Regions from separate parts of the Klebsiella sp. CSG-1 genome, predicted to be linked through region 1. Evidence: predicted binding sites of a transcription regulator. Region 1 holds the regulator's gene; each other region holds the start of a gene.

Evidence for each region. The regulator PurR, encoded in region 1, represses purine synthesis genes. The targets are predictions, from matches to a motif close to CANGCAAACGTTTGCNTG.
Region 2: purE (5-(carboxyamino)imidazole ribonucleotide mutase) is a predicted target of PurR. The motif match lies at 1,803-1,820, and genes of this name have one in related genera.
Region 3: purM (phosphoribosylformylglycinamidine cyclo-ligase) is a predicted target of PurR. The motif match lies at 2,651-2,668, and genes of this name have one in related genera.

Annotation. Positions count from the first base shown of each region.
Region 1 covers NZ_JBWNLD010000009.1:23,561-27,755, reverse strand. The annotation lists gene punR (DNA-binding transcriptional activator PunR) at 72-983, shown strand; gene purR (HTH-type transcriptional repressor PurR) at 1,002-2,027, opposite strand; gene cydH (cytochrome bd-I oxidase subunit CydH) at 2,323-2,412, shown strand; gene AC007G_RS20290 (MFS transporter) at 2,576-3,736, shown strand; gene sodB (superoxide dismutase [Fe]) at 3,782-4,195, opposite strand, start outside.
Region 2 covers NZ_JBWNLD010000001.1:643,719-647,913, forward strand. The annotation lists gene cysS (cysteine--tRNA ligase) at 1-378, opposite strand, end outside; gene ppiB (peptidylprolyl isomerase B) at 552-1,046, shown strand; gene lpxH (UDP-2,3-diacylglucosamine diphosphatase) at 1,050-1,772, shown strand; gene purE (5-(carboxyamino)imidazole ribonucleotide mutase) at 1,892-2,401, shown strand; gene purK (5-(carboxyamino)imidazole ribonucleotide synthase) at 2,398-3,465, shown strand; gene mnmH (tRNA 2-selenouridine(34) synthase MnmH) at 3,650-4,195, shown strand, end outside.
Region 3 covers NZ_JBWNLD010000003.1:12,251-16,445, forward strand. The annotation lists gene ppk1 (polyphosphate kinase 1) at 1-645, opposite strand, end outside; gene purN (phosphoribosylglycinamide formyltransferase) at 919-1,560, opposite strand; gene purM (phosphoribosylformylglycinamidine cyclo-ligase) at 1,557-2,594, opposite strand; gene bglK (beta-glucoside kinase BglK) at 2,860-3,753, shown strand; gene AC007G_RS08185 (6-phospho-beta-glucosidase) at 3,764-4,195, shown strand, end outside.

The sequences.
Region 1 (4,195 bases):
GTAGGGAGTGCATTCTGGCTTGTGAAACGCTAATATTTGCTACATGCGTTCAAAATTTTTGCAGGCAGAATATGTGGTCCGAATACTCACTCGAAGTTGTTGATGCTGTCGCCCGCAACGGCAGCTTTAGCGCCGCGGCGCAGGAGCTGCACCGCGTACCTTCGGCGGTCAGTTATACCGTACGTCAGCTGGAGGAGTGGCTGGCGGTACCGCTTTTTGAACGCCGCCATCGCGATGTCGAATTGACCACCGCCGGGCTCTGGTTTTTACAGGAAGGACGATCTGTTATCAAAAAAATGCAGATCACCCGCCAGCAGTGTCAGCAGATAGCCAACGGCTGGCGTGGTCAGCTGTCGATAGCCGTGGATGACATTGTTAAACCGGCCCGTATGCGCCAGATGATTGTTGATTTTTATCGTCACTTTCCCGATGTCGAGCTGATTGTTTTTCAGGAGGTTTTCAACGGTGTCTGGGACGCGCTGGCCGACGGACGCGTGGAACTGGCTATCGGGGCAACCCGTTCGATTCCGGTGGGGGGACGCTACGCCTTTCGCGATATGGGGATGTTGAGCTGGCATTGCGTGGTGGCGAGCCATCATCCTCTGGCGCAGATGAGCGGGCCGCTCAGCGATGATGTGTTGCGCAACTGGCCGTCGCTGGTCAGGGAGGACACCTCCCGCTCGCTACCAAAACGCACGACCTGGCTACTGGACAATCAGAAAAGGGTGGTGGTGCCGGACTGGGAATCCTCGGCCACCTGCCTCTCGGCGGGATTGTGCGTAGGGATGGTGCCGAGCCATTTTGCTCGCCCGTGGATTGACCGCGGTGAATGGACCGCGCTGGCGCTGGAAAACCCGTTCCCGGACGCCGCGTGCTGCCTGACCTGGCAGCAGAGCGACACGTCACCGGCGCTGTCGTGGCTACTGGATTATCTGGGGGACAGTGAAACGTTAAACCGGGAGTGGCTGCGGGCGCCGGAGTAACCGGCGCCGCACGGGCGATTAGCGACGGTAGTCGACGAACGGGCCGTCTACGACGGAGCGGCGCTCTACCAGCCGCGGGTGAACCTCGATCGACTGTGACTCTTCGCGCTTGTTGACGATACGATCCATCAGCATATTGAAGGCCGCTTCCCCCAGCGAATCTTTCGGCTGGTGGATGGTGGTCAGCGCCGGGCTGAAATAGCGGGCGTTACGCACGTTATCATACCCGATCAGCGAAATGTCCTGCGGCACGCGTAGCCCCATCTCATCCGCAGCGCAGATTGCGCCCATCGCCATGATGTCGCCGCCGCAGAAGACCGCCGTCGGGCGATGCTGCTGGCTGAGGATCTGCTGCATTGCGCGGTAGCCGGATTCAGGCTCGAAGTCTCCCTGCACAATCCAGCTTTCCGGAACGGCGATCTGCGCTTCTTCCATGGCTTTCATAAAGCCCGCCAGGCGCCCGGCGCCGGTGTTACGCTCCAGCGGACCCGGGATCACGCCGATTTCACGATGGCCGCGTTCCACCAGATAGCGACCGGCCATATAACCGCCCTCAAAGGCGTTATCGATGACCGAATCGGTAAAGTCGGCTTTGGATTCACCCCAGTCCATTACCACCATCGGAATATGGCGGTACTCTTCCAGCATGCTGAGCACCGATTCCGGATATTCAGAACACATAACCAGCAGGCCGTCGACGCGCTTTTGCGCCATCATCGACAGATAGGCCTGCTGCTTTTCGAGATCGTTCCACGCATTGCCCAGAATCAGGGTATAGCCTTTCTGGAAACAGCTCTTTTCTACGGCTTCAATAATCTCAGCGAAATAGGCCGCTTCGCTGCTGGTGGCCAGCAGGCCAATCGATTTGGTGTGATTAACCTTCAGGCTGCGAGCAACGGCACTGGGGGAATAGTGCAGCTCTTTGATCGCCGCCCACACGGCGTTGCGGGTTTCTTCCGCCACGAAACGGGTTTTGTTAATTACATGTGACACTGTTGTAGTGGAAACGTTTGCGCGCTTCGCTACATCTTTAATTGTTGCCATTACTTCTCACTCCAGACCTTGACCTGATCGTCTGATTATCGATACGTAAACGTTTGCCTATACACACCCTGAATACAATTTTCAACATTGCATCACGTCGGGAAAACGACACAGAACGACAGGAAGGGGTCAATGGCCGATACGCTTTCAAATTAGCGTGGGATTTTGTCCGATCTTGCGGCAAAGGGGAAGAGCAAAAATGTGCATCACCCTAAAACATGGAAGATTTTTGCGCTATATTGTGCAAAAATGAGCAAGCTCACTTTTCATGTGGGGATAACTGGGGGAAAAATTGATGGATACAGATTTAAAGTTTTCGCTGACGACAACGATTATTGTCCTGGGTCTGATCGTGGCCGCCGGCCTGACCGCGGTGCTGCACTGATTTATCCGGGGGAGAGGGCTCTTTCCCCCGATGTCCCGCCATTATTATCAATTTCGCAAAAATCTTTTGCCATTTCGTTTACTTTTGTTTTTTTGTGATTGATGTCATGCTTTTGACTTCTGATGAGATACCGTCGCCGATGACGGTCTGCTGGAGTCATTGAATGAAAATCAACTTTCCCTTGTTAGCGCTGGCGATAGGCGCGTTTGGTATTGGCACCACGGAGTTTTCCCCGATGGGGCTGCTGCCGGTGATTGCCAAAGGTGTCGACGTGTCAATTCCGGCGGCGGGAATGCTGATCAGCGCGTATGCGATCGGCGTGATGGTCGGTGCGCCGCTGATGACTTTGCTGCTCTCTCATCGCGCGCGCAGAAATGCGCTGATTTTTCTGATGGCTATCTTTACGCTGGGGAACATTCTCTCCTCAATGGCGCCGGATTACACCACGCTGCTGATTTCGCGCATTATCACCAGTCTTAACCACGGCGCTTTCTTTGGCCTCGGGTCGGTGGTGGCGGCGAGCGTGGTGCCGAAACACAAACAGGCCAGCGCGGTGGCGACCATGTTCATGGGCTTGACTATCGCTAATATTGGCGGCGTTCCGGCGGCGACATGGCTTGGCGAGACCATCGGCTGGCGGATGTCGTTCCTCGCGACGGCAGGTCTGGGGCTGGTGGCGATGGTCAGCCTGTGGTTTTCGTTGCCCAAAGGCAGCGCTGGCGAGCGTCCGAACGTAAAACAGGAGCTCTCGGTGCTGGTTCGTCCGCAGGTGCTCTCCGCATTGCTGACCACCGTGCTGGGGGCCGGCGCGATGTTTACCCTCTATACCTATATTTCACCGGTGCTGCACACCATTACGCACGCCTCACCGCTGTTCGTCACCGCCATGCTGGTGTTGATTGGCGTCGGCTTTTCACTGGGTAACTACCTCGGCGGTAAATTCGCCGACCGTTCCGTCTCCGGGACGCTGAAGGGTTTTCTGCTGCTGCTGATGGTTATCATGCTGGCGATTCCGCTGCTGGCGCAGACGCAGCTGGGAGCCGCAATCAGTATGGTGGTCTGGGGGGCGGCGACCTTCGCCGTGGTTCCACCGCTGCAAATGCGGGTGATGCGAGTGGCTCATGAAGCACCGGGTCTCTCTTCGTCGGTCAATATCGGAGCGTTTAACCTCGGCAATGCGCTGGGTGCGGCAGCCGGTGGCGCGGTGATTTCTGGCGGACTGGGCTATGCCTTTGTGCCGGTGATGGGAGCGATCATTGCCGGTGTGGCGCTGCTGCTGGTGCTGTTCGGCGGGCGTTCGCAGCCGGAAGAGGCGTTGGTCTGACAGTCGGTATATTCGCAGAAGGGTTGCCCCTTCTGCGTTAGCGTTTTAGGCCGCCAGATTGGCTGCCACAAACTTCCAGTTTACCAGCGCCCAGAAGTGCGCCAGATAGTCAGGACGGGCGTTGCGGTAGTCGATGTAATAGGCATGTTCCCAGACATCCACGGTCAGCAGCGGTTTGGCGTCGCCGGTCAGCGGCGTGCCAGCGTTGCTGGTGGAGACAATGCTCAGGCTGCCATCGCTATTTTTAACCAGCCATGTCCAGCCTGCGCCAAAGTTCTTCGCTGCCGCGTCGGTAAACTTCGCTTTGAACTCTGCGAAGCTGCCGAAGGATTGATTGATGGCGGCTGCCAGCTCACCTTCCGGCTCGCCGCCCGCATTCGGCGCGAGGCAGTTCCAGTAGAAAGTATGGTTCCAGACCTGGGCCGCATTGTTAAAGATGCCGCCTTCAGAAGCGCGGAC
Region 2 (4,195 bases), on a different contig from region 1:
TTCGGTGATTTCAATGATCTCGGGAATATGATGGGTGGCGCGAGGCTCCATATCCGGACGCAGAATATTCAGCGCATCGAAATCATTGTGCATTTCGGCAATCATGCGATCGACCAGCGCGACAAAGCTTTCGCCATTCTCATTAGCACGCTTAATGATTTTATCGTCGATATCGGTAATGTTGCGCACGTACTTCAGCTTATAACCGAGAAAACGCAGGTAGCGGGCAACCACGTCAAAAGAGACGAAAGTACGGCCATGGCCGATATGACAGAGATCGTAAACGGTAATTCCACACACGTACATGCCCACTTCCCCGGCATGGATAGGTTTAAACTCTTCTTTTTGGCGCGTCAGTGTATTAAAAATTTTTAACATCGAAGATTCCGTGTAGACGTGTGTGGATATAAGTCGCGTATTCTAACCTTAATTCAACCCCGAAGCAGCACACAATGCAAGGTGATCGAACCCGGCGGTTATGCTATAACAGCCCCCTATGTCACGCCCAACTTTGGGTTTAAGCACCACAATCATCGGAACAGGATGCAAAAATGGTTACTTTCCACACTAATCATGGCGATATCGTCATCAAAACCTTTGACGACAAAGCGCCGGAAACAGTTAAAAACTTCCTGGATTACTGCCGCGAAGGTTTCTACAACAACACCATTTTCCACCGTGTTATCAACGGTTTCATGATCCAGGGCGGCGGCTTTGAGCCAGGCATGGAGCAGAAAACCACCAAATCCCCGATCCAGAACGAAGCCAACAACGGCCTGAAAAACACCCGCGGTACTCTGGCCATGGCCCGTACTCAGGCACCTCACTCCGCCACCGCGCAGTTCTTCATTAACGTTGTCGATAACGACTTCCTGAACTTCTCTGGTGAAAACCTGCAGGGTTGGGGCTACTGCGTATTTGCCGAAGTGGTTGAAGGCATGGACGTGGTCGACAAAATCAAAGCGGTCGCTACCGGCCGCAGCGGCATGCATCAGGATGTGCCGAAAGAAGATGTTGTGATCAAAAGCGTCACCGTCAGCGAGTAATTCGTGGCGACACTTTTTATTGCGGATTTGCATCTGCAAACAGAAGAACCGGCGATCACCGCCGGTTTTCTACGCTTTTTAGCCGGCGAAGCCCGTGAGGCGGACGCGCTGTATATCCTTGGCGATCTGTTTGAAGCCTGGATTGGCGATGACGATCCGAACCCGCTGCATCAGCAAATCGCCTCGGCAATCAACGCATTAACTCAATCAGGCGTGCCCTGCTATTTTGTTCACGGCAACCGCGACTTTCTCGTTGGCCAGCGCTTCGCACGCGCCTGCGGGATGACGCTGCTGGCGGAAGAAAAAGTGCTCGACCTGTACGGCCGTCGGGTCCTGATTATGCATGGCGATACGCTCTGCACCGACGATCCGGGCTATCTGGCTTTTCGTGCCAAAGTCCATACGCCGTGGATTCAGCGTCTGTTCCTTGCCCTGCCGCTGTTTATTCGCCGCCGCATCGCCGCCAGAATGCGCGCCGACAGTAAAGCGGCCAACAGCAGCAAGTCGCTGGAAATAATGGATGTCAATCCGCAGGCGGTGGTCGAAGCGCTGGAGAGGCATCAGGTGCAGTGGCTGATTCACGGTCACACGCATCGTCCTGCCGTCCACCCGCTAGAGGCCAACGGCAAACCGGCGTTTCGCGTGGTCCTCGGCGCCTGGCACAGCGAAGGGTCGATGGTCAAAGTCAGCAAAGACGACGTTGAACTGATCTCATTCCCGTTTTAATTTCCAGCCCATTTTCACCCTATCACCGGTGACGCAACCGTTTTCCTTACCGAAAGATCATGTTATTCTCTGTGGCCTCTAAAGCAGTGTGAAGCACACCCACAGGAGTTTTAAGACGCATGTCTTCCCGCAATAATACGGCGCGTATCGCCATCGTGATGGGGTCCAAAAGCGACTGGGCTACCATGCAGTTTACCGCAGAAATCCTTGATGCCCTGAACGTTCCGTACCATGTTGAAGTGGTCTCCGCACACCGGACGCCCGATAAGCTGTTTAGCTTTGCCGAAGGCGCGGAAAGCAACGGTTATCAGGTGATTATTGCCGGTGCGGGCGGCGCGGCGCATCTGCCGGGCATGATTGCGGCGAAAACCCTGGTGCCGGTGCTCGGTGTGCCGGTCCAAAGCGCGGCGTTAAGCGGCGTAGACAGTCTCTACTCTATTGTTCAGATGCCGCGCGGAATTCCGGTCGGTACACTGGCCATCGGCAAAGCCGGTGCCGCCAACGCGGCTCTGCTGGCGGCGCAGATTCTGGCGCTGCACGACGCTGAACTGCATCAGCGCCTGAGCGCCTGGCGTCAGGCCCAGACCGATGAGGTGCTGGAGAATCCGGATCCGCGGGGTGCGGCATGAAGCAGGTTTGCATCCTTGGCAACGGCCAGCTAGGCCGGATGTTGCGCCAGGCCGGTGAACCGCTGGGTATCGCCGTCTGGCCAGTCGGTCTGGAAGCCGATCCTGAAGCGGTGCCGTTTCAGCAAAGCGTGATCACTGCCGAAATCGAACGTTGGCCGGAAACGGCGCTCACGCGTGAACTGGCGCGCCACCCGGCGTTTGTTAACCGCGATGTGTTCCCGATCATTGCCGACCGTCTGACGCAAAAACAGCTGTTTGATAAGCTGGAGCTCGCCACCGCGCCATGGCAGCTGCTGGCAGATAAAAGCGAGTGGCCGGCGGTATTCGCACGTCTGGGCGAACTGGCTATCGTTAAGCGTCGCGTGGGCGGTTACGACGGTCGCGGCCAATGGCGACTGCGTGAAAACGACATTGCGCAGCTACCGGATGAAAACTATGGCCAATGCATTGTTGAGCAAGGCATCAACTTTTCCGCCGAAGTGTCGCTGGTTGGCGCCCGCGCGCAGGATGGCAGCACGGTGTTCTACCCGCTGACCCGCAACCTGCATCAGGAGGGCATTCTGCGTACCAGCGTCGCCTTCCCGCAGGCCAATGCCCGCCAGCAGGACCAGGCGGAAAGCATGCTTACCGCCATTATGAACGCGCTGAACTACGTGGGCGTGATGGCGATGGAGTGTTTTGTCACCGCTGACGGCCTGCTGATTAACGAGCTGGCGCCACGCGTGCACAACAGCGGTCACTGGACCCAGAACGGGGCCTCGATCAGCCAGTTCGAACTGCATCTGCGGGCGATTACCGGCCTGCCGCTGCCGCCGCCGGTCGTGAACAGCCCTTCGGTGATGATCAACCTGATCGGTACCGATCTGAACTACGACTGGCTGAAGCTGCCGCTGGTGCATCTGCACTGGTACGACAAAGAGGTGCGTCCGGGGCGCAAAGTGGGTCACCTTAACCTGACCGACAGCGATACCGACCGCCTGAGCGCCACGCTGGAAGCGTTAAAACCTATCCTGCCGCCGGAGTACGCCAGCGGTATCTTCTGGGCGCAATCCCAGCTGGCGTAATCCTCCTGACCCCTTCGGGCGAGCAGCGCATCCGCCGCCCGTTCGCCCGAATGAAACCGGCTATTTGCCGGGGAATTGATCTTCGCCCTTCCCCGGCAGACATTCAGGCGCGTAGAATCCCCTCCTTGCTTTAAAGATTTTCTTATTTAAAGACGCTTTCAGTTTGACTTCAGAAGGATGACCCATGAAAAATGGGACCGATTACCGCACTATTCTCACAGCGGACACGCCAATCATTGACGTCCGCGCCCCGATCGAATTCCGCCAAAGCGCACTTCCCGCGGCACTGAACCTGCCGCTGATGGACGACGCCGAGCGCGCCGCCGTCGGCACCTGCTATAAACGCCACGGCGCAGACGCGGCCTTAGCGCTGGGCCATCAGTTAGTCAGCGGCGAGGTGCGGGAAAAGCGTCTCGCCGCATGGCGCGACGCCTGCTTACGTTATCCGCAGGGCTATCTGTGCTGCGCCCGCGGCGGTCAGCGTTCACATATCGTCCAGCAGTGGCTGAAGGAAGCGGGCGTGGATTACCCCCTGATCGTCGGCGGCTATAAGGCGCTGCGCCAGGCCGCCATCCGGCTCACCGAAGAGCTGGTGCAGCGCCCTATCGTGCTGATCGGCGGCTGTACCGGCAACGGCAAGACACAGTTGGTCTGCTCCCGACCCGACGGTATCGATCTGGAGGGGCTCGCCCACCATCGCGGCTCATCGTTCGGCCGCACGCTGCGTGAA
Region 3 (4,195 bases), on a different contig from region 1:
AAAGAAGCCTTTAAAGATATCATCGAGGCAGTAACGCAGGATGTTATCAAGCAAGATCATTGGTTTGCGGCGACGCGGTGCTTCCGGCGGCAGATTGACGAACCGCGGGACTTTATCTGACGGAATCTCCAGCAGGGCGTAGTTGATGGTCTCCCCGCGGATGATTTCGACCGCCAGATAGGTGTAATCATCTTTCAGGAACTGGATCAGGTCCGTTTCAGGGTTAATCAGGATCGGGGTGATGTGCTGACGCAGGTACTGTTTAAAATAGTTGCGTAGCCAGGACTGCTGATTCACCGAGAGCTGGCGTTCATTGATCAAAAAGATCTGGTTACGCGCCATTTCCAGCAGCAGCTCATTATACAGGCTGTCAAATTCCTGATCGGCCTTCAGAACGCGGGCCTGAATTTTGCCTAACAAATGGCGAGAATGGGCGGTACTCCCTTGTTCTTCGCTAATTATGATGCGGCGCTTAAGTTCAGCGAAGCGCACTTTATAAAATTCATCGAGGTTGTTGGAGTAGATGCCCAAAAAGCGCATGCGCTCAATCAGTGGATTGCTTTTATCCGCCGCTTCCTGAAGTACGCGTTCGTTAAAGGACAACCAGCTGAGTTCTTTCTCGATATATAGCTTTTCCTGGCCCATTACAACTCACACTCCGGTTGATTGATGTTGCTTTTTCATTATGGCGAGCTTTGCCATTGAATGTCCAACTATGTCAAAGAAGTATGACAGTTTTCTTTCAATGTGCTGTGAACAAAAACGATGGCGAGCGAGTGCCCATATTGTGTGCAAAGCGAGGCCGTGCCTGGAGATTAACAGGGCAAAAATCATCGTTGATTTGAACAAAACCGGGGGAAAGCGGCTGGCGCTGAACCAATAAAAGGCGCCTCTGGCGAGTGCCGGAGACGCTGATGATTATTCTTCGGCCGCATGGCCCTGCGGCGGCAGAGGGGCGTTATCAAGCCAGGCCTGATTCCCCTCCATGCGCAGACGACCGTCCACAAACCAGCTCACCACCAGCGGATAGATGGCATGTTCCTGAGCCTGCACGCGGGCGGTAATCTCGTCTTCGCTATCCCCGGCAAAAACCGGCACTTTGGCCTGCAGAATGACCGGACCACCGTCGAGCTCATCGGTGACGAAATGCACCGAGGTACCGTGCTCCTCATCACCGTTTTCCAGTACCTGGCGATGCGTATGCAGCCCCGGGTATTTTGGCAACAACGACGGGTGGATATTCAGCAGGCGCCCCTGATAATGGGCGACAAACGCCGGACTAAGGATCCGCATGTAGCCTGCCAGCACTACCAGATCCGGCGCATAAGCATCGATCTCATGCATCAGCTCGCGATCGAAGGCTTCGCGATTGGCAAACTGGCTGGCCGACAACGCATGGGCCGGGATACCGGCCTCACGCGCGCGTTCAAGGCCGAACGCGTCGGCCTTATTGCTGAATACCGCTCTCAGGGTGCCGTTAATCTGCTTTCGGGCGCAGGCATCAATTATCGCCTGCAAATTGCTTCCGTTACCGGAAATCAGCACCACAATGTTTTTCATTCAATGACCACACGCTGTTCGGAATCAGAAGCTTTGATATAGCCGATTTTCCACGCGTTTTCACCTTTCTCGTTCAGCAGCGCGATGGCGCTGTCGGCGACGTCTGCCGGCAGGGCGATAACCATGCCGACGCCGCAGTTAAAGGTACGGTACATTTCATGGCTGCTGACGTTACCGGCCTGCTGCAACCAGTTGAACACTTCTGGCCATTGCCAGGAGGACTCGTCGATGACCGCCTGGGTGTTATCCGGCAGAACGCGCGGAATGTTTTCCCAGAAGCCGCCGCCGGTCAGGTGGGCAATCGCGTGGACTTCAACGTTAGCAATCAGGTCCAGCACCGACTTAACGTAGATGCGGGTCGGCGCCAGCAGATGGTCGGCCAGCGGCGAACCATTCAGATCGGTGGTCTGCGGATCGACGCCGCTGACTTCGATAATTTTGCGCACCAGCGAGTAGCCGTTGGAATGTGGACCGCTGGAGGCCAGCGCGACCAGCACGTCGCCATCGGCAACTTTGCTACCATCGATAATTTCTGATTTTTCTACTACGCCGACGCAAAAGCCCGCGACGTCATAGTCATCGCCGTGGTACATGCCCGGCATTTCCGCCGTTTCGCCGCCAACCAGCGCACAGCCTGACTGCAGGCAGCCTTCTGCGATGCCGCTGATGACGCTGGCTGCCGTATCGACATCCAGTTTACCGGTTGCATAGTAGTCGAGGAAAAACAGGGGTTCTGCCCCCTGGACCACCAGGTCATTGACGCACATCGCCACCAGGTCAATACCGATAGTATCGTGGCGCTTCAGGTCCATCGCCAGCCGCAGCTTGGTGCCGACGCCGTCAGTGCCGGAAACCAGAACCGGCTCGCGGTATTTTTGCGGCAATGCGCACAGTGCGCCGAATCCGCCCAGTCCACCCATCACTTCCGGGCGTCGGGTTTTCTTCACCACACCCTTGATACGGTCGACGAGCGCGTTGCCTGCATCAATATCTACGCCGGCATCTTTATAGCTGAGAGAGGTTTTATCGGTCACTGCGAAATCTCCACACATTTGCGGTAGCAAGAAAAATCGGCGCAATTCTAACAGGGAAAGCAAACGTTTGCGAGCCTGCTTTGCAGTCGGCGTTAATCGGCTGCGATATGAACAAATTTGAAGCGGTTCACGAAAATGAAACCGGGTACATTCTTGTACTTGCCTCTGACATCGGGAATAGCCATCATGCCACTGAAACCGGTTTCTTTTTTTGTTCAGGAGAGCCGAAGGTTGATTCTGCGGGGATTCAGGAGGAAGAGACGGGATGAACATTGCCGCATTTGATATCGGTGGAACGGCGTTAAAAATGGGCGTCAGCACCGCTGCGGGCGAACTGCTTGAAAAAGGTAAGCAGTCGATTATTGACAGCGACGGCGACCAGATACTGCAAGCGATGCTGGCGTGGATTGCTGCTCACCCGACGTGTGAAGGCGTGGCGATCGGCGCGCCTGGCTATGTCAACCCGCACACCGGCTTTATCGAAATGGGCGGCGCAATCCGTCAGTTCGATAATTTTGCGATTAAGCGCTGGCTGGAACAACAGACCGGGCTTCCGGTCGCCATCGAAAACGATGCTAACTGCGTCCTGCTCGCCGAGCGCTGGCAGGGTAAGGCGGTCGACATGAGTGACTTTCTGGTCCTGACAATCGGCACCGGCGTCGGCGGCGCGATTTTTTGTCACAACCAGCTGGTGCATGGCGCGCGTTTTCGCGCGGGCGAATTCGGCTATATGCAGACCGAACGCCCCGGCGCCCGCGATGTGCGCCGCTCTTCAATGAATGAAAACTGCACGATGCGCGTATTGCGCGACCGCTATGCCGGGCATGTCGGTAAATCGCTGGAAGCGGTAACCGGTGAAGAGATCTTCGATCGCTACGAGGCGGGCGATGCGGTTTGCCAGCGGCTGGTGGCTGACTTTTTCAACGGTCTCGGTACCGGTCTGTATAACCTGGTGAACATTTTTGATCCGCAGGCCATTTTCATCGGCGGCGGCATTGTGGAACGGCCGGGCTTTTTGGCGCTGCTGCGCGAACATCTGGCCTGGTTCGGTATCGCGGACTATCTCGACACCGTCAGCCACGGCAACGATGCCGGTTTGATGGGGGCGGTTTACCATTTTAATCAGCAAAACCGATCGCTTAACGGCGATCGCTCATAAGGAAGAGAACATGTCTGGATTTAAAGAAGGTTTTCTGTGGGGCGGCGCGGTGGCGGCGCATCAGCTGGAAGGCGGCTGGCAGGAAGGGGGTAAAGGCGTCAGCGTGGCCGACGTGATGACCGCCGGCGCACACGGCGTGCCGCGTGAAATCACCGATGGCGTACTGCCGGGGAAAAATTACCCCAATCATGAGGCGATTGATTTTTACCATCGTTATAAAGAAGACATTCAGCTGTTTGCTGAAATGGGGTTCAAATGCTTCCGCACTTCGATTGCCTGGACACGTATCTTCCCGCTGGGTGATGAGCTGGAGCCTAACGAAGCAGGGCTCCAGTTCTATGACGACCTGTTTGATGAATGTCTGAAGTACGGCATTGAACCGGTGATTACGCTCTCTCACTTCGAGATGCCTTACCATCTGGTGACCGAGTATGGCGGCTGG